Regions from separate parts of the Agrobacterium sp. DKPNP3 genome, predicted to be linked through region 2. Evidence: predicted binding sites of a transcription regulator. Region 2 holds the regulator's gene; the other holds the start of a gene.
The links. The regulator HrcA, encoded in region 2, represses chaperone genes, less so after heat shock. The targets are predictions, from matches to a motif close to GTTAGCACTCNCNNNNNGNGAGTGCTAAC.
Positions count from the first base shown of each region.

Region 1: groES (co-chaperone GroES) is a predicted target of HrcA. The motif match lies at 2,760-2,788, and genes of this name have one in related genera.

Region 1 covers NZ_JBQYSN010000084.1:11,464-21,056, forward strand. Annotated here, with positions in the region: gene ACUTJJ_RS19535 (DoxX family protein) at 1-177, opposite strand, end outside; gene groL (chaperonin GroEL) at 700-2,334, opposite strand; gene groES (co-chaperone GroES) at 2,408-2,704, opposite strand; gene ACUTJJ_RS19550 (TIGR01459 family HAD-type hydrolase) at 3,073-3,921, shown strand; gene ACUTJJ_RS19555 (bifunctional riboflavin kinase/FAD synthetase) at 3,969-4,949, shown strand; gene ileS (isoleucine--tRNA ligase) at 5,237-8,140, shown strand; gene ACUTJJ_RS19565 (hypothetical protein) at 8,283-8,924, shown strand; gene ACUTJJ_RS19570 (nucleoside deaminase) at 8,969-9,427, opposite strand; partial or broken gene ACUTJJ_RS19575 (pseudouridine synthase) at 9,499-9,593, shown strand, end outside.
Region 2 covers NZ_JBQYSN010000001.1:126,074-135,666, reverse strand. Annotated here, with positions in the region: gene sppA (signal peptide peptidase SppA) at 1-855, opposite strand, end outside; gene lptC (LPS export ABC transporter periplasmic protein LptC) at 1,090-1,755, shown strand; gene ACUTJJ_RS00710 (LptA/OstA family protein) at 1,772-2,332, shown strand; gene lptB (LPS export ABC transporter ATP-binding protein) at 2,339-3,148, shown strand; gene rpoN (RNA polymerase factor sigma-54) at 3,302-4,852, shown strand; gene hpf (ribosome hibernation-promoting factor, HPF/YfiA family) at 5,087-5,659, shown strand; gene ptsN (PTS IIA-like nitrogen regulatory protein PtsN) at 5,741-6,202, shown strand; gene grpE (nucleotide exchange factor GrpE) at 6,285-6,920, opposite strand; gene hrcA (heat-inducible transcriptional repressor HrcA) at 7,037-8,128, opposite strand; gene rph (ribonuclease PH) at 8,265-8,981, shown strand; gene rdgB (RdgB/HAM1 family non-canonical purine NTP pyrophosphatase) at 8,999-9,593, shown strand, end outside.

The sequences.
Region 1 (9,593 bases), on a different contig from region 2:
CACGAGTTCGAAAAGACCTGCCAGATAGGCGAGCGCGGTTGCGGCAGGCATGCCGGCACCGGCGATCATGCCAGCCGTACCGGCCGGATCAGTCAGCTTGCCAAAGCCGGAATAGATGAAGATGAAGGAAAGCAGGATACGGGCAATAAGAACGAGAACGTTCTGGCTGCTGGACATGGAAATCTCCGGTAATTGATCGGCGTGTCGCCGGTTTGGGGCAATGTCTGGAGATATCAATGACGGAAAATCCTTCGCCAAGAAAGATGAACAATAGAAGACAAATTGTCTTTATTTTGTGAACGGTCAAGCCCTCCGCGTTGGACGGGCTCAAGAATAGAAGCAACGTCACTCCAGGCCCGGAAACAGGAAAAGCCACTGACCTGACCTTGCTCCTGATCCTGATCCTGAAAGCCAGAAGGCGCAAGTATGTCCGCCAGCCGCAGTCGAACGTGCCTGCCGGACATCGAACCCGAAGCGGCCGGTTGGTCCAACTAGACAAAGGCCCCCAGAAAGCTGGAAGCCGCTTGCGCGGACGTTCGATAAATAGTCATCCGCCCGCATAACCGTCAGTAATCTTCCAATTTGTGGCTGATTGCGGCCCGCCATTGGGTCTGTCTCAAAAGAGACCAATATCGAACGGCAGCAAACGAAAAAGGGCGATCCGAAGACCGCCCTTTCTTAATCCGGTGACAGGACTGATTAGAAGTCCATGCCGCCCATGCCGCCGCCCGGCATTGCCGGCATCGGAGCGTCCTTCTTCGGAAGCTCGGCGATCATGGCTTCGGTGGTGATCAGCAGGGAAGCAACCGAAGCTGCGTTCTGCAGAGCCGTGCGAACAACCTTGACCGGGTCGACGATGCCGAGCTGGATCAGGTCGCCATATTCGCCGGTCTGGGCGTTGTAGCCGTAGTTGTCTTCGTTCTTCTCGAGGATCTTGCCAACAACGATGGAAGCTTCGTCACCTGCGTTGTCTGCGATCTGGCGAACCAGAGCCTGCAGCGCGCGGCGGATGATGTTGATACCGGCTTCCTGATCGTCGTTTTCACCCTTGGCGGTGATCTTCGTGGACGAACGCAGCAGAGCCACGCCACCACCAGGCACGATGCCTTCCTGAACGGCAGCGCGCGTCGCGTTGAGAGCGTCGTCGATGCGGTCCTTCTTTTCCTTCACTTCGACTTCCGTCGAACCGCCGACGCGGATGACGGCAACGCCGCCAGCGAGCTTGGCAAGACGTTCCTGCAGCTTTTCGCGGTCGTAGTCGGAGGTGGTTTCTTCGATCTGGGCCTTGATCTGGGCAACACGACCTTCGATGTCGGACTTCTGGCCAGCGCCGTCAACGATCGTGGTGTTTTCCTTGGAGATCGAAACCTTCTTCGACTTGCCGAGCATGTCGAGGGTAACGTTTTCGAGCTTGATGCCGAGGTCTTCGGAAATGACGGTACCACCGGTCAGGATGGCGATGTCTTCCAGCATGGCCTTGCGGCGGTCGCCGAAGCCAGGAGCCTTGACGGCAGCGATCTTGAGGCCGCCACGCAGCTTGTTGACGACGAGCGTTGCAAGGGCTTCGCCTTCGACGTCTTCAGCGATGATGACGAGCGGCTTGCCGGTCTGAACGACAGCTTCGAGAACCGGCAGCATGGCCTGGAGGTTCGAGAGCTTCTTTTCGTGCAGAAGAATGTAGGCGTCTTCGAGGTCCGCAACCATCTTTTCAGGGTTGGTCACGAAGTAGGGCGACAGGTAGCCGCGGTCGAACTGCATGCCTTCAACGACTTCGAGTTCGGTTTCAGCGGTCTTGGCTTCTTCAACGGTGATGACGCCTTCGTTGCCAACCTTCTGCATTGCTTCAGCAATGTCGAGACCGATCTGACGCTCGCCGTTTGCAGAGATCGTGCCGACCTGTGCAACTTCTTCAGACGTGTTGATCTTCTTGGCCTTGGCCTGAAGGTCCTTGACGACTTCAGCAACGGCCAGATCGATACCACGCTTCAGGTCCATCGGGTTCATGCCGGCAGCAACTGCCTTGGAACCTTCGCGAACGATGGCCTGGGCCAGAACGGTCGCGGTGGTGGTGCCGTCACCGGCGATATCGTTGGTCTTGGACGCAACTTCGCGAACGAGCTGTGCGCCCATGTTCTCGAACTTGTCTTCCAGTTCGATTTCCTTGGCGACCGAAACGCCGTCCTTGGTGATGCGCGGAGCGCCGAAGGACTTGTCGATAACGACGTTACGACCCTTCGGGCCGAGGGTTACCTTCACTGCATCAGCAAGAACGTCGACGCCCTTGAGCATCTTTTCGCGCGCTGTGCGGCCGAATTTTACTTCTTTGGCTGCCATGTTCAAAACTCCTGGTTTCGAATGGCCGGACCGGGTCCGGCTTGAAATTTAAGGAAGGATGGGTTGGCCGAAATCAGCCGATGATGCCCATGATGTCGGCTTCCTTCATGATCAGAAGGTCTTCGCCGTTGATCTTGACTTCGGTGCCGGACCACTTGCCGAACAGAACGCGGTCACCAGCCTTGACGTCGAGAGCGACGACCTTGCCGGACTCATCGCGCGCGCCGGAACCGACGGCGACGATTTCGCCTTCCTGCGGCTTTTCCTTGGCGGTATCGGGAATGATGATGCCACCCTTGGTCTTTTCTTCGGACTCAACGCGACGAACGACGACGCGATCGTGAAGCGGGCGGAAATTGGTGCTTGTCATTGTCTAATCCCTCGATCAAATGACTGCGCGAGCTTTTGCAGCTCGCCTGATGGGTGTTAGCACTCTCGTTTGTCGAGTGCCAGCGCAACCGAGATAAGGAGGGCTTCTCCCGGAGTCAAGAACGCCCTGCCTGAAAAATTTTACGGCCTATGGTTATCAGCGTTCCGTGACGGAATTTTTCCCTTCCCGAGCGAAGGCTGTGGCGGCATTCCTTCGGCCTGTTGCGAAGGTTTGGAAGCCACGCGACATTTGTGTCCGGACTGTGCCAGCCGGCTGCTAGCCCGGCGCGCCGGCGCTTTTTTCCTTGCCATCGGCCTTCCGCTTTGCGATGTGACGCACACCCTCTTCTCGCATCCGGAAAGCATCTCATGGCCCACCGCATTCATACTCTCGGCGACATCACTGATGGGTTCGATGTCATTCTTTCGGATGTCTGGGGCGTATTGCACAATGGTGTCAGCGCTTTCCCGGATGCGGCGATTGCGCTGCGGAACGCGCGCGAGGCCGGCAAGACGGTCGTGCTCATCACCAATTCTCCGCGTCCTGCCCCTGGCGTCATCGCGCAGCTTCGTGTGCTCGGCGTGCCCGACGAGGCCTATGACCGCATCATCACCTCAGGCGACGTCACGCGCGGCCTGATAGCGGAAGGCCCCAGAAAGGTCTTCCTGCTTGGTCCCGAGCGAGACATGCCGCTGCTCGAAGGCCTCGATGTCGAGGTGGTTGGCGAAGCGGAGGCTGACTCTGTCGTCTGCACCGGCTTTTTCGACGACGAGACCGAAACACCGGAAGATTATACCGACATGCTCAAGAGCTTCGTCGCCCGCAAGGTCCCGATGATCTGCGCCAACCCGGATCTGGTGGTCGAGCGCGGCGAGCGCATCATTCCCTGCGCCGGCGCCATGGCCGCTTATTACGAACAGCTCGGCGGCGAAGTCCGCATCGCCGGGAAGCCGCATGCACCGATCTATGAGGCCTGCCTGGCTGCGGCCAAGGAGGTGCGCGGTGCTTTCGCCAAGGATCGCGTTCTCGCCATCGGCGATGGCATGCCGACGGATGTGAAGGGTGCGATTGCGAGCGGCCTCAACCTTCTTTATATCAGCGGCGGCATTCACGTCGCCGAATATACGCTGAACGGCCAGACGGACGAGGCGCTTCTGAATGCCTATCTCAAGGGGCAAGGTGCTTCTCCCGGCTGGTGGATGCCTAGACTGGCCTGAGGGCGTCTCGCCTCATCAACAGCTGGCGCTGGAATGGATCGACTGTCATGACCGTCTTTCACCGCAATGAACAAAAGGAGCCGCTGCCGGAAGCTCTTCGTGGCGGCGTCGTCGCCATCGGCAATTTCGATGGCGTGCATCGCGGCCACCGGGCCGTGCTCGATCGTGCGCTTGAACTGGCGGAAGCTCGCGGCGTCCCCGCGATGGTGCTGACCTTCGAGCCGCATCCCCGTTCCGTGTTCAGGCCCGACACGCCGGTCTTTCGTCTTACGCCTGCGCCATTGAAGGCGCGCATCCTTGAGGCTATCGGTTTCCGCTCCGTCATCGAATATCCGTTCGACCGCGAGTTTTCGCAGCGCTCGGCGGAAGAATTCGTCCAGTCCATCCTGATTGACTGGCTGCATGCCGGCGCCGTCGTCACCGGCTTCGATTTCCATTTCGGCAAGGGTCGGGAAGGTGGGCCGGCATTCCTGATGGAAGCCGGCAAACGCCACGGTTTCGACGTGACTCTGGTGGATGCCTTCCGCGACGAGGGCGCGGATGTCGTCTCTTCGAGCCGGATACGTTCGCTTCTGTGCGAGGGCGATGTGGCGGGCGCCGCGGGCCTCCTCGGTTACCGTTTCACGGTGGAAAGCGAAGTCATCGGCGGCCAGAAGCTCGGCCGCACGCTGGGTTACCCCACCGCCAACATGGCCCTGGCGCCGGAAACGGAGCTGAAGGCCGGCATCTATGCCGTCCGCTTCCGACGGCCTGATGGCTCGATCCGCGACGGCGTGGCGAGCTTCGGTTATCGCCCGACCGTCACGGACAACGGCGCAGCGCTGCTCGAAACATTCGTTTTTGATTTTTCGGGCGATCTCTATGGCGAGGTCTGCTCGGTCTCCTTCTTCGGCCACCTGCGCGACGAATTGAAGTTCGACGGGCTCGATCCGCTGGTTGCCCAGATCAGGCGCGATGAAGAGGAGGCGAGGGCGATGCTTTCGGGCGTGCGTCCGCTCAGCGAACTGGATGCGAAGATCGCATTCTGACCCTCCGCCATCGGCTCGCCCATCACCGTCGCTTTTCACTTCCTTTTTGCCGGGAAACCGCATAAACAACCGTCCATGTCCCAATACCGGTTGAAATTTGCAGTTCAGATTGGCCGAATTATTGGCCCGGCCTTCCGCCCGCTCTGAGAGAGCCGGAAGGTCCGGGATTTTGGCGCTTCCATCACATGTGGCTTTCATGACATGTGGAATGACATGGCGCTTTCCGAATTTGCCCTCTTTGCAATTGAGATCGCGCGACCGATACGGCGCGCAACAACGGTACGATTATGAGCGACACCGCAGAAAAACTGGACTACTCCACCACCCTCTATCTGCCGCAGACGGATTTTCCGATGCGCGCCGGCCTGCCGCAGAAGGAACCGGAAACGGTGAAGCGCTGGCAGGAGATGGGCCTCTACAAGAAGCTGCGCGCCTCGGCCGCCGGCCGCGAAAAATTCGTGCTGCATGACGGCCCGCCCTATGCCAACGGCAACATCCATATCGGCCATGCGCTGAACAAGATCCTGAAGGACGTCATCACCCGCTCGTTCCAGATGCGCGGTTACGACGCCAATTACGTGCCGGGCTGGGATTGCCACGGCCTGCCGATCGAATGGAAGATCGAGGAAGCCTACCGCGCCAAGGGCAAGAACAAGGACGAGGTTCCGGTCAACGAATTCCGCAAGGAGTGCCGTGAGTTCGCGGCCGGCTGGATCAAGGTCCAGTCGGAAGAGTTCAAGCGCCTCGGCATCGAGGGCGACTTCGAAAACCCTTACACGACGATGAACTTCCACGCCGAAGCCCGTATCGCCGGCGAACTTTTGAAGATCGCCAAGAGCGGCCAACTCTACCGCGGTTCCAAGCCGATCATGTGGTCGGTCGTGGAACGTACGGCGCTGGCGGAAGCGGAAGTCGAATATCATGACGTCGAGAGCGACACGATCTGGGTGAAGTTCCCGGTCGTTGAGGGCTCTGCCGCGCTCAATGGCGCTTCGATCGTCATCTGGACGACCACGCCTTGGACGATCCCGGGCAACCGCGCTATCTCGTTTTCCTCGCGCATCGCCTATGGCCTTTACGAGGTCACGGCGGCAGCGAATGATTTCGGACCGCAGCCGGGCGAAAAACTCGTTTTCGCAGACAAGCTGGCAGCGGAATGCTTTGCCAAGGCAAAGCTTGAATTCACACGCCTGCGCGATGTGAAGGCGGAAGAGCTCGCGGCTGTCACCTGCGCCCACCCGCTGGCATCGCTGGGTTACACCTTCCCTGTTCCGGTTCTCGATGGCGATCACGTCACCGACGATGCCGGTACCGGCTTTGTGCACACGGCCCCCGGCCATGGCCGCGAGGACTTTGACGCCTGGATGGCGCAGGCGCGCGACCTGGAAGCGCGCGGCATCTCCTCCAAGATCCCGTTCACGGTCGGCGACGACGGTTTCTACACCGAAGACGCCCCCGGTTTCGGCCCGTCGGCCGAAGGCGGTGCTGCCCGCGTCATGGACGATAACGGCAAGAAGGGTGACGCCAATGATCGCGTCATCAAGGCGCTGATCGCGGAAAACAACCTGTTTGCCCGCGGCCGTCTGAAGCACAGCTATCCGCATAGCTGGCGCTCCAAGAAGCCTGTCATCTTCCGCAACACGCCGCAATGGTTCGTCTATATGGACAAGGAACTGGGCGACGGCACCACGCTGCGCTCCCGTTCGCTTGCCGCCATCGACCAAACCCGTTTCGTGCCGGCTTCCGGCCAGAACCGCCTGCGCGCCATGATCGAAGGCCGTCCAGACTGGGTTCTGTCGCGCCAGCGCAGCTGGGGCGTGCCGATCGCCGTCTTCGCCGACGAGAAAGGTGAAGTTCTGGTCGACGAAGCCGTCAACGCCCGCATCCTCGAGGCCTTCGAGGCCGAAGGCGCGGACGCCTGGTTCGCCGAAGGCGCCAAGGAACGCTTCCTCGGCAATGACCAAGACCACGCCAAGTGGCAGCAGGTCATGGACATCCTGGACGTCTGGTTCGACAGCGGCTGCACCCACACCTTCACGCTGGAAGACCGCCCGGACTTGAAGTGGCCGGCGGATGTCTATCTGGAAGGCTCCGACCAGCATCGCGGCTGGTTCCATTCGTCCCTGCTGGAAAGCTGCGCGACGCGTGGCCGTGCGCCCTACAATGCCGTTGTGACCCACGGTTTCACCATGGACGAGCAGGGGCGCAAGCAGTCGAAGTCGCTCGGCAACGTGGTCGCCCCGCAGGAAGTCATGAGCCAGTCGGGTGCCGATATCCTGCGCCTCTGGGTGATGACAACGGATTACTGGGAAGACCAGCGCCTCGGCAAGGCCATCATCCAGACCAATGTCGATGCCTATCGCAAGCTGCGCAACACCATCCGCTGGATGCTCGGCACGCTCGCCCATTACAAGGGCGAGGAGATCGCCTATGACGATCTGCCGGAGCTGGAAAAGCTGGTGCTGCACCGCCTGTCCGAACTGGATGGCGTTGTTAGCGAAGGTTATGACGGCTTCGAGTTCAAGAAGATCACCCGCGCGCTGATCGACTTTGCCAATGTCGAGCTTTCGGCCTTCTATTTCGACGTCCGCAAGGACACGCTTTATTGCGACGCGCCGTCGTCGCTGAAGCGCCGCGCGGCCCTGTCGGTCATCGCCAAGCTGTTCGATTGCCTGGTGACGTGGCTTGCCCCCATGCTGCCCTTCACCACGGAAGAAGCGTGGCTGTCGCGCTACCCGGATGCGGAGTCGGTGCATCTCGCCCAGTTCCCGGAAATCCCGGCAAACTGGAAGAACGATGCGCTGGAAGCGAAGTGGGAGAAAATCCGCAAGGTCCGCACCGTCGTGACGGGTGCGCTTGAAGTCGAGCGCCGTGAAAAGCGCATCGGCTCCTCGCTGGAGGCAGCACCTGTCGTCCACATCGCCGACGCCGATCTGCTGGCCGCGCTGAAGGATCAGGACTTTGCCGAAATCTGCATCACCTCGGCCATCACGGTTGTGGGTGACGAAGGCCCTGCTGACGGTTTCCGCCTGCCGGAAGTGCCGAAGGTTGTGGTCGAGCAGAAGCTGGCGGAGGGCGTGAAATGCGCCCGTTCGTGGCGGATCACCACCGATGTCGGGTCCGATCCGGATTATCCTGACGTTTCTGCCCGCGATGCGGCGGCCCTGCGTGAGCTTGCCGCACTCTCGTAATGAAAATGACCGGATGAATTGCGCTTTGCCTCTTCATCCGGTACACCTGCCTGAAAATGGCCGGATTTGCACGGCAATGCGGGCTGCCGCCTGCCGAAAGACGATGTCTGGCGAAGTGGGACGGACGGCTGGAAGGGTTTCAATGAAGACGATGCAGGGTAATGCGCAGGGTTTGGGCATGTTTCGCACGGTTGTTGGCGTCACGACGATAGGCGTGCTGCTGGGCGCCTGCACCAGCCCGACCTACGGAACGGGCAAGACGGCGGCCGAACAGCTCGTCGACGACCTGGGCAACGCAACCTCGATCACCGGCGACCAGAGCAAGCGCAACCTGAAATATGGCCCGCGCCCCGGCCTTGTCGTTCCAGCCCAGGCCCGCGCCGAACAGCTGACCACGCCGCAGCAGAACATGGCCAACCGCGAAAACAACCCGCAATGGGTCGAATCGCCGGAAGAAACCCGCGAACGTCTGCGCGACGAGGCGGATGCCAACAAGAACAACCCGCATTACCGCTCGCCGCTGCTTGCAGGCAACGGTACGGCCGGTCAGATGACCGAAAGCCAGAAGTGGGAAGCCTTCCGCAAGGCCAAGGCCGAAGCACAGGGCGGTTCCGTCGTCAATGCACAGCGCAAGTTCCTGACCGATCCGCCGGCTGAATATCGCAGCGTTCCGCAGGATCAGCTGACCGATCTCGGCGAACCCGAGCAGAAGAAGGAAAAGCGCCGCAAGAAAGAAGCGGCTGTTGCGGGCACCGGCAAGAGCTGGTGGAACCCCTTCCAATAAAGCCAATGGCGGACTGCGGGAGATTTGATCCTCCTGGAGGCTTCTTAGTCGTCGAGACGTTTCTCGCGAAAAAACTGCCGCAGGATGTCGGCGCTTTCGCTTTCCGCCAGTCCTGAATAGACCTCGGGCGCGTGGTGGCAGGTGGGTTGGCTGAAGAAGCGAACGCCGCTCTCCACGGCGCCGCCCTTCGGGTCCTGTGCGCCGTAATAAAGTCTGCGGATACGGGCAAACGAGATCGCCGCCGCGCACATGGTGCAGGGCTCCAGCGTCACGTAGAGATCGGCATCGGTCAGGCGTTCCTGTCCCAATGCCTCGCAGGCCATGCGGATCGCGGCGATTTCGGCGTGCGCCGTCACATCATGCAATTCTCGGGTACGATTGCCGGATTTGGCGATGACGCGCCCGTTCAGAACCACGACCGCGCCGATCGGAACCTCATCCCGCTCAGCCGCGGCACGGGCTTCCGCCAGCGCCAGTTCCATGAAATGCGTCCTTTCGGCCATTGCGTTTCAATTTCCTCTTAACCCTTGTGCTTGGACCTGATAGGACAGCCCAAACAACAGGCAAACAGCAAATGACTTTTAAAGACAAGCCGAAGCGTGACGGCGGCAAGACATTTAGCCGCGACAAGAAGCCCAAAGGCCCAGGCAAGCCGGCCGCACAGCGCGA
Region 2 (9,593 bases):
TCCCAGAAACTTCGCTATTTGCGCAACACTGAACAGCGCAAAAGGCGAATTCGACGACGGCGCACGCCATTCAACGATCGGCAGATCCTTTGTCACACCACGGGTTTCGAGATAGGCGCGAATCTCCTTTTCGCCGCCCAGCGTATCGACCAGCTTGTTGGCAAGCGCCTGACGGCCGGTGTAGATCGATCCATTAGCCAGTTTCAACACGTCCTCGCGCGGCAGCTTGCGGCGATCGGCCACAAGATCGACAAACCAGCCATAGCTATCCATCACCATGGCGCGGATCATCGTCTTGGCTTCCTCCGGCGCATCATGGAACGGAGAAGGCTCGGCTTTCATCGGCGATGACTTGATTTCCTGGAGCGAGACGCCGAGCTTTTCCAGCAACGGGCCGAGTTGCGGATACTGGAAAATCACCCCGATCGAGCCGGTGATGGAGGTGTCGCCAGCGACGATGACGTCACCCGCCGATGCAATCATGTAGCCTGCCGACGCTGCAAGCGTGCGGACATCGGAAACGACAGGCTTCTTTTCCGCCACAGCCCTGATGGCCTTGAATATGCGCTCCCCGCCATAGGTCGTGCCACCGGGCGAGGAAATGGAGACGATCAGACCTTTGACGTTATCGCTCTCGGCGATCTTGTCGAGCCGTTCAAGAAGTTCGGTATTGTCGGTGATCAGGCCGGTGATTTCGACCCGGGCGATATGCGGTCTCGCGCTCTGCGGAGGCCCTTCCCAGAAGACCCGATAGAGGCCAAAAGCGCCCGCGACAAGCAGCAGAACGGCGGCAATACGCCAGAAAGTCAACTTGCGGCGCAACCGCCTGCGATCCGCTATCGCCATATTGTCCATCAAAACCTCTATCGTCCGCTTTTGCGTTTCAGGCCATATGGAACTTCTAGCGCGAAGCCGCAAGGAAACAATAGGAAACCGGAAATACAATTATATTAGCATTTCCCTTGCGCCTCTCCCGATAAAAACCATATTGGCAGGGCACGGCACTCGTGCCAAAAAGATTGTTCACGACAGTAGCTTCTGGTGCGGGCCCGATTGGCTGTGCCGAAGAAGCGTTCCGGACCCACTCTTATGCTTGAAAGACTCCGCGAAGCCGCGCCAGCATTTCCGTTGCCGAATGACCACGACCGCGCCTACGGCGTGGCTCTTCGCCATTCCGCGCGCGTTAAGCGCCTGAAGATCATTCTTCCGGTCAGCGCGGTGATTATTTCGCTCGTCTTCATCGCTGTCTCGGTTATTCGAACCTGGGCGCCTGAAAATGTCTCGCTGGAAAGCGCGAGGATCGAAGACGGCAAGATCGTGATGGAAAAACCTGCCGTTGCAGGCCGCAACGAGAAGGGGATTGACTACTCCATGAACGCGGACCGGGCGTTGCAGGACATTGCGAACCCCAATCTCATGACATTGGAGAAGGTTCTTGCGGCGGTGCCGGTCAACGACGGCGTTGCGCAGGTGATCGCGAAGGAAGGCGTTTTTGACAGGGCCACGAACAAGCTGACGATGACGGCCCCTTTTGACATCAATCTCAGCAATGGCATACAAGCGAAGTTCCAGTCTGCAGATGTCGATCTGAAGGCCGGAAAAATGAGCAGCAAGGACCCTGTTTCAATCAAAACAAACGACGGGTCGATTGTTGCGCAATCGATTGATATCGCCGATAATGGCAAAACCATCGTATTTTCGGGGCAGGTACGGGCACGTATCGCTGCATCCAATATTAAAAATGAAGGCAAGTGAGAGCCCGGTCCAGATGATGCAAATGTCCCGTCCCGTTACCTTTGGCAAATATGCAGGCATCGCTTATGCGGGCCTGATTTTTTCCTGTCTTGCTACCGCTGCAGTTGCACAGAGCACGACCAGCAATATGCAGGGCGTCAAGCTGTCAAGCGACGAGCCGATCACGATCGACAGCGATCAGGCGGAGGTTCGAGACCAGGAGCGCAAGGCCTATTTCACCGGAAACGTGAAGGTTGTGCAGGGCACGACGACGCTGCAAGCCGGCAAGATGACGGTCAACTATGCCGGTCAAGGCGCGTCGCTGACCGGTGGCAACGCCCAGATCGAAAAGATCTTCGTCGACAACAACGTTTACCTGACCTCAGGCACGCAGAATGCGACCGCTGATCACGGCGAATTCGATATGGCGAGCCAGACATTCATCCTCACCGGCAAGCAGGTCGTCCTCTCGGAGGGTACCAATGTCTTTACCGGCTGCAAATTGACGGTTTTCATGGAGACGGGGCAGGCAAAGCTCGATGCTTGCGGCGGTCGCGTTCGGATCATGCTTGATCCGAAGTCGCAGAAAAAACAGTAGTTTCTCGTGAACATAGCTTCCATCTCAAAGATATTCGGCGGCGGGCGCAGCCGAGCCGCAGCTGCCGCCTCACCGGCCGATAAAACCCCCTATGAGGGAACGCTGATCGCGCATGGCCTGACCAAGACGTACAATACCCGTCGCGTCGTCAACGGCGTTTCGCTTGTCGTGCGTCGCGGTGAGGCCGTCGGGCTGCTTGGTCCCAACGGCGCCGGCAAAACCACCTGTTTCTACATGATTACGGGTCTGGTTCCCGTCGATACCGGCAAGATCGCCATTAACGGCAATGATGTGACCACGATGCCGATGTACCGGCGCGCGCGCCTTGGCGTTGGTTACCTACCGCAGGAAGCATCGATTTTCCGCGGCCTTACCGTCGAGGAAAACATCCGCGCCGTGCTCGAAGTGCATGAACCTGACGCGGCGAAACGCAACCGCAAGCTCGATGAGCTGCTGGAAGAGTTTCATATCGCGCAGCTGCGCAAATCGCCTGCCGTCGCGCTTTCGGGTGGTGAACGCCGCCGCCTGGAAATCGCACGCGCCCTTGCGACCGATCCGACATTCATGCTGCTCGACGAGCCTTTTGCCGGCGTCGATCCGATTTCGGTGAGCGACATTCAGAATCTGGTGAGGCACCTCACAGCCCGCGGCATCGGCGTTCTGGTGACCGACCACAATGTGCGTGAGACACTGGGCCTCATCGACCGCGCTTACATCATCCACGCTGGTGAGGTTCTGACGCACGGCCGCCCTGACGACATCGTGAATAATCCGGACGTAAGACGGCTCTATCTCGGTAACAATTTCAGCCTTTAGGATGGTGGGCGCGAAAGATTCTTCATCGCGCCCCGCGCTGACGCTTGACCAAACAAAATAAAAAAGCAATTTTTGGGCCAAGTTCCGTCGTCTCAGTAAAATTTTTGGAAAATCAGGCGACGGAGAAGCTGTAAAGGGAGTTTCGCGTCCGCCATGGCATTGTCTGCCAGCCTTTTGCTGCGTCAAAACCAGTCTCTCGTGATGACACCGCAACTGATGCAGTCGATCCAGCTGCTTCAGATGACGCATTTCGAGCTGACGCAGTTCATTGCGCAGGAAGTGGAGCGTAATCCGCTGCTGGAAATTGCAGCAAACGACAGTGATTTGGGCAGCGATTCACCCCTAGACGCGGAAAGTTTCGGCGACGCGGATGGCGATGGTGCGGAGCGATCACCTGATGTCACCGCCGACAGCGACGACTGGTATGGCGATCGGGCCGCCAATCTCGGAGAGCAGCTGGATACCAGCTTCGAAAATGTCTTTCCTGACGATGCAGAGCCCAGAAAAGCCGATGCTCCTGAACTGGCGGGCCAATGGAAGTCGATGCCCGGGCAGGAATCCGGGGAAAGTTATGACCTCGACGACTTCGTTGCTGCCAGGCAGAGCCTCAGCGACCATCTCAATCAACAATTGCCCCTCGCCATAGCTGCCGCAGAAGACCGGATGATTGCCGATGCGCTGATCGGCCAGCTTGACGAGACGGGATACATCGCTGCCGACGCCGTCGAGGATGTCGCCGAGCGGCTGGGCACAAGTCCTTCATCAGTCGAGGAGGTGCTGAGGACACTCCAAAGCTTTGACCCACCGGGAGTCTTTTCCCGCTCTCTCAGCGAGTGCCTGGCAATCCAGCTGGCACAAAAGGATCGGCTGGACCCGGCGATGCGGGCCTTCATCGACAATCTGGAACTGCTCGCGAAACGGGACTTCGCGACCCTGAAGAAAATCTGCGGTGTCGATGAGGAAGACCTTCTCGACATGCTGGCCGAAATCCGCACGCTCAATCCCCGTCCCGGTGCGGGTTACGACGCGATGGTTTCAGAAACCATTGTTCCCGATATCATCGTTCGTCCCTCCTCCGCCGGCGGCTGGCTGGTGGAAATCAATCCCGAGACCCTGCCGCGCGTGCTTATCAACCAGAGCTACTTCGCCGAGGTGTCGAAACACAAGGCGCGTGCCGGCGAAGATCAGGATTTTCTCTCCGAATGCATGCAGACGGCCCATTGGCTGACCCGCAGCCTCGACCAGCGCGCCCGCACAATCATGAAGGTGGCGACGGAAATCGTCCGCCAACAGGATGCCTTCCTCGTCAACGGTGTCGATCAATTGCGCCCACTGAACCTCAAGACGGTGGCCGACGCCATCAAGATGCATGAATCCACCGTCAGCCGGGTGACGTCCAAGAAGTACATGCTCACGCCGCGTGGGCTGTTCGAGCTCAAATATTTCTTCAGCGTATCGATCAGCGCAATAGAGGGCGGAGACAGCCACTCCGCCGAAGCGGTTCGTCACCGCATCAAGGCCATGATCGCCCAGGAAGCAGCCGATGCGGTGCTTTCCGACGATGATATCGTCGACAATCTGAAAAAGGGTGGCATCGATATCGCCCGCCGCACCGTTGCGAAATATCGCGAAGCGATGAATATTCCCTCCTCGGTGCAGAGGCGCCGGGAGAAGAAGGCTATGGCTAAGCTCTCCGCTTTTTAATCGAGGTACCCGATCACGTTCGCAGCGGTTTTTTGCCGCACCATTGACTCTTTCAACGGCAGGGGCTAGAAGCCCGCCGCACACGTAAGCAAGGTCATTTGTAACGGATTCACCTCCACCGTCCATGGGCGTAAAATTCGAATGAGGGCTTTTTAAGGTCTTCGAAACGCTTGGATGCGCGCGCGGCTTGACGTAAGCTGGTACTCGCAAATCACTACAAAAAGGAAAATTTCCATGAGTGTGCGTGTATCTGGTAAACATATGGAGATCGGTGAATCTTTCCGTCAGCGGATTGAGGACAATATAGGTCTGGCAGTTACCAAATACTTCGATGGGGGGTATTCAGGCCAGGTGACGGTGGAGAAGTCCGGATCGCGTTTTGCGGCCGATTGCAAGCTGCATCTCGATACCGGTGTTGTATTGCATGCGGCGGGTCAGGCAAATGATCCGCAGGCGAGCTTCGACGCCGCCGCAGAGCGGATCGAGAAGCGCCTGCGTCGTTACAAGCGCAAGCTGAAAGACCACCACAATGGTGCGAACGGTGTGTCGCAGGAAATCGCTTACACGGTCATGGATGCTATTCCCGATGAGGACCATGAGGTCCCTGAGGATTACGCACCCACCATTGTGGCCGAAAGTTCGAAACAGATTAAGACCATGTCTGTCGCCAGCGCCGTGATGGCGCTCGACATGACGGACGAACCGGTTCTGCTGTTCCGCAGCCCGGGCAAGGAATATCTCAACATCGTCTACCGACGTCATGACGGCAATATTGGCTGGATCGACGCGGAAACGATCAAGAGCTGAACAGTCTGACAAGACGTGGGAGGCAGAGCGCGAAAGCGCCTCTGTCCCCCACCTCTCTCGATGGCATGAAGGAAAAAGAGAATGGCGTTGGCAGATCTGCTGCAACAAGATGCGATTATTCCCGCCCTCAAGGTGAATTCCAAAAAGCAGTTGCTTCAGGAGCTGGCCGCAAAGGCAGCCAGAATTACCGGAGTCTCGGAACGGGAAGTTTTCGACGTCATCCTCCAGCGTGAAAAGCTCGGTTCGACTGGTGTCGGCCACGGCATTGCCATTCCGCATGGCAAGCTCAACAGCATTCAGCAGATCACCGGGGTTTTCGCGCGTCTTGAAACGCCGGTTGATTTCGAGGCACTGGACGATCAGCCCGTCGATCTCGTGTTTCTGCTGCTCGCACCGGAGGGCGCCGGCGCTGATCATCTGAAGGCTCTTTCGCGCATTGCGCGGGCCCTGCGCGACCCTGAACTGGTGGCCAAGCTGCGTGCTACCGATTCCGACACCGCAATCTACGCCTTCCTCAATCAGGAACAGGCGACGGCTGCCTGACGGCAGGCCTTCTTTTCCCAGTTAATGGCAATAAAAAACGCGCCCAGAAGGCGCGTTTTTCGTTACATCCAAACGGATGTCCTCAAGCGTCTTTTTCGTTCACGGACGCGGTGCCCGGTTCGGCCGAGGCAGCAGCTTCCGCCTTCGGGCCGCCCTTGGAGACACCGACCATGGCGGGGCGCAAAACGCGGTCGCCAATGGTGAAACCGGCCTGAATCACCTGCAATACGGTGTTGTTGGGAACGGCCGTGTTGGGAATTTCAAACATGGCTTGGTGGAAATTCGGGTCGAACTTCTGGCCCTCGGCATCGATCTTCTTCACGCCGTGGCGTTCCAGCGTCGACAGCATTGACCGCTCGGTCATCTCCACGCCCTCAATCAGGCCGTTGAGACCGGCTTCGCCATTGGTCTTGAGCTCATCGGGAATGGCTTCCAGCGCGCGGCGAAGATTATCGGAAACGGCAAGCATATCGCGTGCAAAGGCAGCCATCGAATAGGCCTTGGCATCCTTGACATCACGCTCGGTGCGGCGGCGAAGATTGTCCATCTCGGCGGCAAGGCGCAGGAATTTATCGCGCAGATCGGCGTTCTCAGCCTTGAGCACCTCCACCGGATCGGGCTCTGCCGTTTCGGCCTGTTCTTCACCTGCCTGGGCAGGTTCGACAAACTCTTCCGCGACGTCCGCGTCAGGTCCGGGCTTTTTTGTATCGTCGGTCATGACGTTCTCCAGATTAGACAGTTAGTGGTTGCGCCCGATATCGAGCTTTGACGGGCAAAAATCAAGGCTTGCGGCGAAAAGCTTGCCGCAATCTCTTGGGGGACCAGGGGGCCGCCCTATCGCTGCTTGCGGGAAAGGCGCGCCATGATCTGTGCGGTGTAATCCACCATTGGCACGATGCGGGCATAATTCAGCCGCGTCGGGCCGATGACGCCGACCGCACCCACGACGCGATTGTCCTCATCGCGATAGGGCGCGACGATCAGCGAGGAGCCGGACAGCGAAAACAGCTTGTTTTCCGAACCGATGAAAATCCTCACGCCTGACCCGCTTTCAGCAAGATTGAGGATTTCGATGAGGTTTTCCTTGCGCTCGAGATCGTCGAACAGCAGCCGGACCCGGTCGATGTCTTCTTCACCGGCAAGTCCCTCCAGCAGGTTGGAGCGACCACGCACGATGAGGCGGCCAAGCTTGCCGTCCTCGCTGTCGCCAGCCCACATGGCAAGGCCGCGCTCGACGAGGTCCTGTGCCAGCGTGCCGAGTTCCGACTGAAGTTCCGCCCGCTGCGTCTGAAACTGGCTGCGCAGTTCCTGCAGCGTCTGGCCCGACAGGTGGGCATTGATGAAATTCGCCGCCTCGGTCAGTTGCGACGAGGAAATGCCCGCCGGCAACTCGATGATGCGGTTCTCCACCTGATTATGGTCGCCCACCAGCACGGCAAGTGCCTTGGTTGGCTCCAAGCGGATGAATTCCACATGTTTCAGAATAACGTCGTTTTTCGCGGTCAGCACGAGCCCCGCACCGCGCGACATGCCCGAGAGCATACGGCTCGCCTCTGTCAGCAATCCGTCCAGCGATTGCTCGTGGCCAGCGACGGGCCCGATCTGGCGATCGATATTGGCCCTTTCCTCGGCGGGCAGATCGCCCACTTGCATGAAGGCATCGACGAAAAAGCGCAATCCCGTCTGCGTGGGCAAGCGCCCGGCGCTGATATGCGGCGAATAGATGAGGCCCAGCTCTTCAAGATCGCTCATGACATTGCGAACGGAAGCAGGCGAAAGCGACATCGGCAGAAGTCGCGACAGACTGCGCGACCCGAGCGGTTCGCCCGTATCGAGATAGCCTTCGACGATGCGCCGGAAAATTTCCCGCGACCGTTCATCCAGCAGGGATGCCTGATCTTTTGAAAGCGGTGCAGAAAAACCCATCTCGTCCGTTCTTTGTCGTCTGTGTCCTGTCGTGGCTAATATAATGCGTCGCGCGGCTCCGGCAAAATGGAAATTGGCTTTGCAAAAGAACGGCCCGCGTCTTAGAAGGCAGGAACCAACATGGAGAGTGGATCATATGCGGCCTTCAGGCAGAAAAACCGACCAGATGCGCAAGGTTTCCTTCGAGCGCAATTTCTCGAAGCATGCCGAGGGCTCCTGTCTCGTGAAGTTTGGCGACACGCATGTGCTCGTTACCGCCAGTCTTGAAGAAAAGACGCCACCGTGGCTGCGCAACAGCGGCAAGGGCTGGGTCACCGCCGAATATGGCATGCTGCCGCGTTCCACCCATGAGCGTATGAAGCGCGAGGCTGCCTCCGGCAAACAGGGCGGTCGAACCCAGGAAATCCAGCGTCTTATCGGCCGTTCGTTGCGCGCGGTCGTTGACTTACAGGCACTTGGCGAGCGCCAGATCAGCATCGACTGCGATGTCATCCAGGCCGATGGCGGCACCCGCACCGCCTCCATTACCGGCGCATGGATTGCGCTGCATGATTGCCTGAAGTGGATGGAAACCCGCAACATGATCAAGGTCGAGAAAGTTCTGAAGGACCATATCGCCGCGATCTCCTGCGGTATCTTCGCCAGCCAGCCGGTGATCGATCTCGACTATCTCGAGGATTCTTCTGCCGAGACCGACGCGAATTTCGTCATTACCGGCTCGGGCGGCATCGTTGAGGTTCAGGGAACGGCTGAAGGCGCGCCCTTTTCCGAAGAAGAATTCCTGACGCTGCTCGGTCTCGCCAAGGCCGGCTGCAGCGAGCTGGTCGCCCTTCAGAAACAGGCGATCGCCTGAGCCGACAGGAAAGTACCATGCGCAAGCTCGATACCAGAACGATCGTCGTCGCCAGCCACAACAAGGGCAAGATCGCCGAAATCGCCGATCTGATCGGGCCTTTCGGTTTCTCCGCCAAATCGGCGGCCGAGCTCAATTTTATCGAGCCTGACGAAACCGGGACCACCTTCGAGGAAAACGCTGCCATCAAGGCGCTTGCTTCCGCCAAGGCGTCCGGCCTGCCTGCCCTGTCTGACGATTCCGGTCTTGTCATCGACGCCCTTGACGGTGCGCCCGGTGTCTATACCGCCAACTGGGCGGAGACGGCTGACGGCACGCGCGACTTCGCCATGGCGATGCAGAAGGTCGAGGATGCGCTTTCCGAACGCGGCGCCTCAAAGCCGGAAGATCGCACGGCCCGTTTCGTCAGCGTGCTGTGCCTCGCCTGGCCCGACGGCCATGTCGAATATTTCCGTGGAGAGGTGGAAGGCACAGTCGTATGGCCGCCGCGCGGAACCAGCGGGTTTGGTTATGATCCGATCTTCAAACCCGAAGGTTACGACACCACATTCGGTGAGATGACGGCGGAAGAGAAACACGGCTGGAAGCACGGCGACAGCTTTGCGCTGTCGC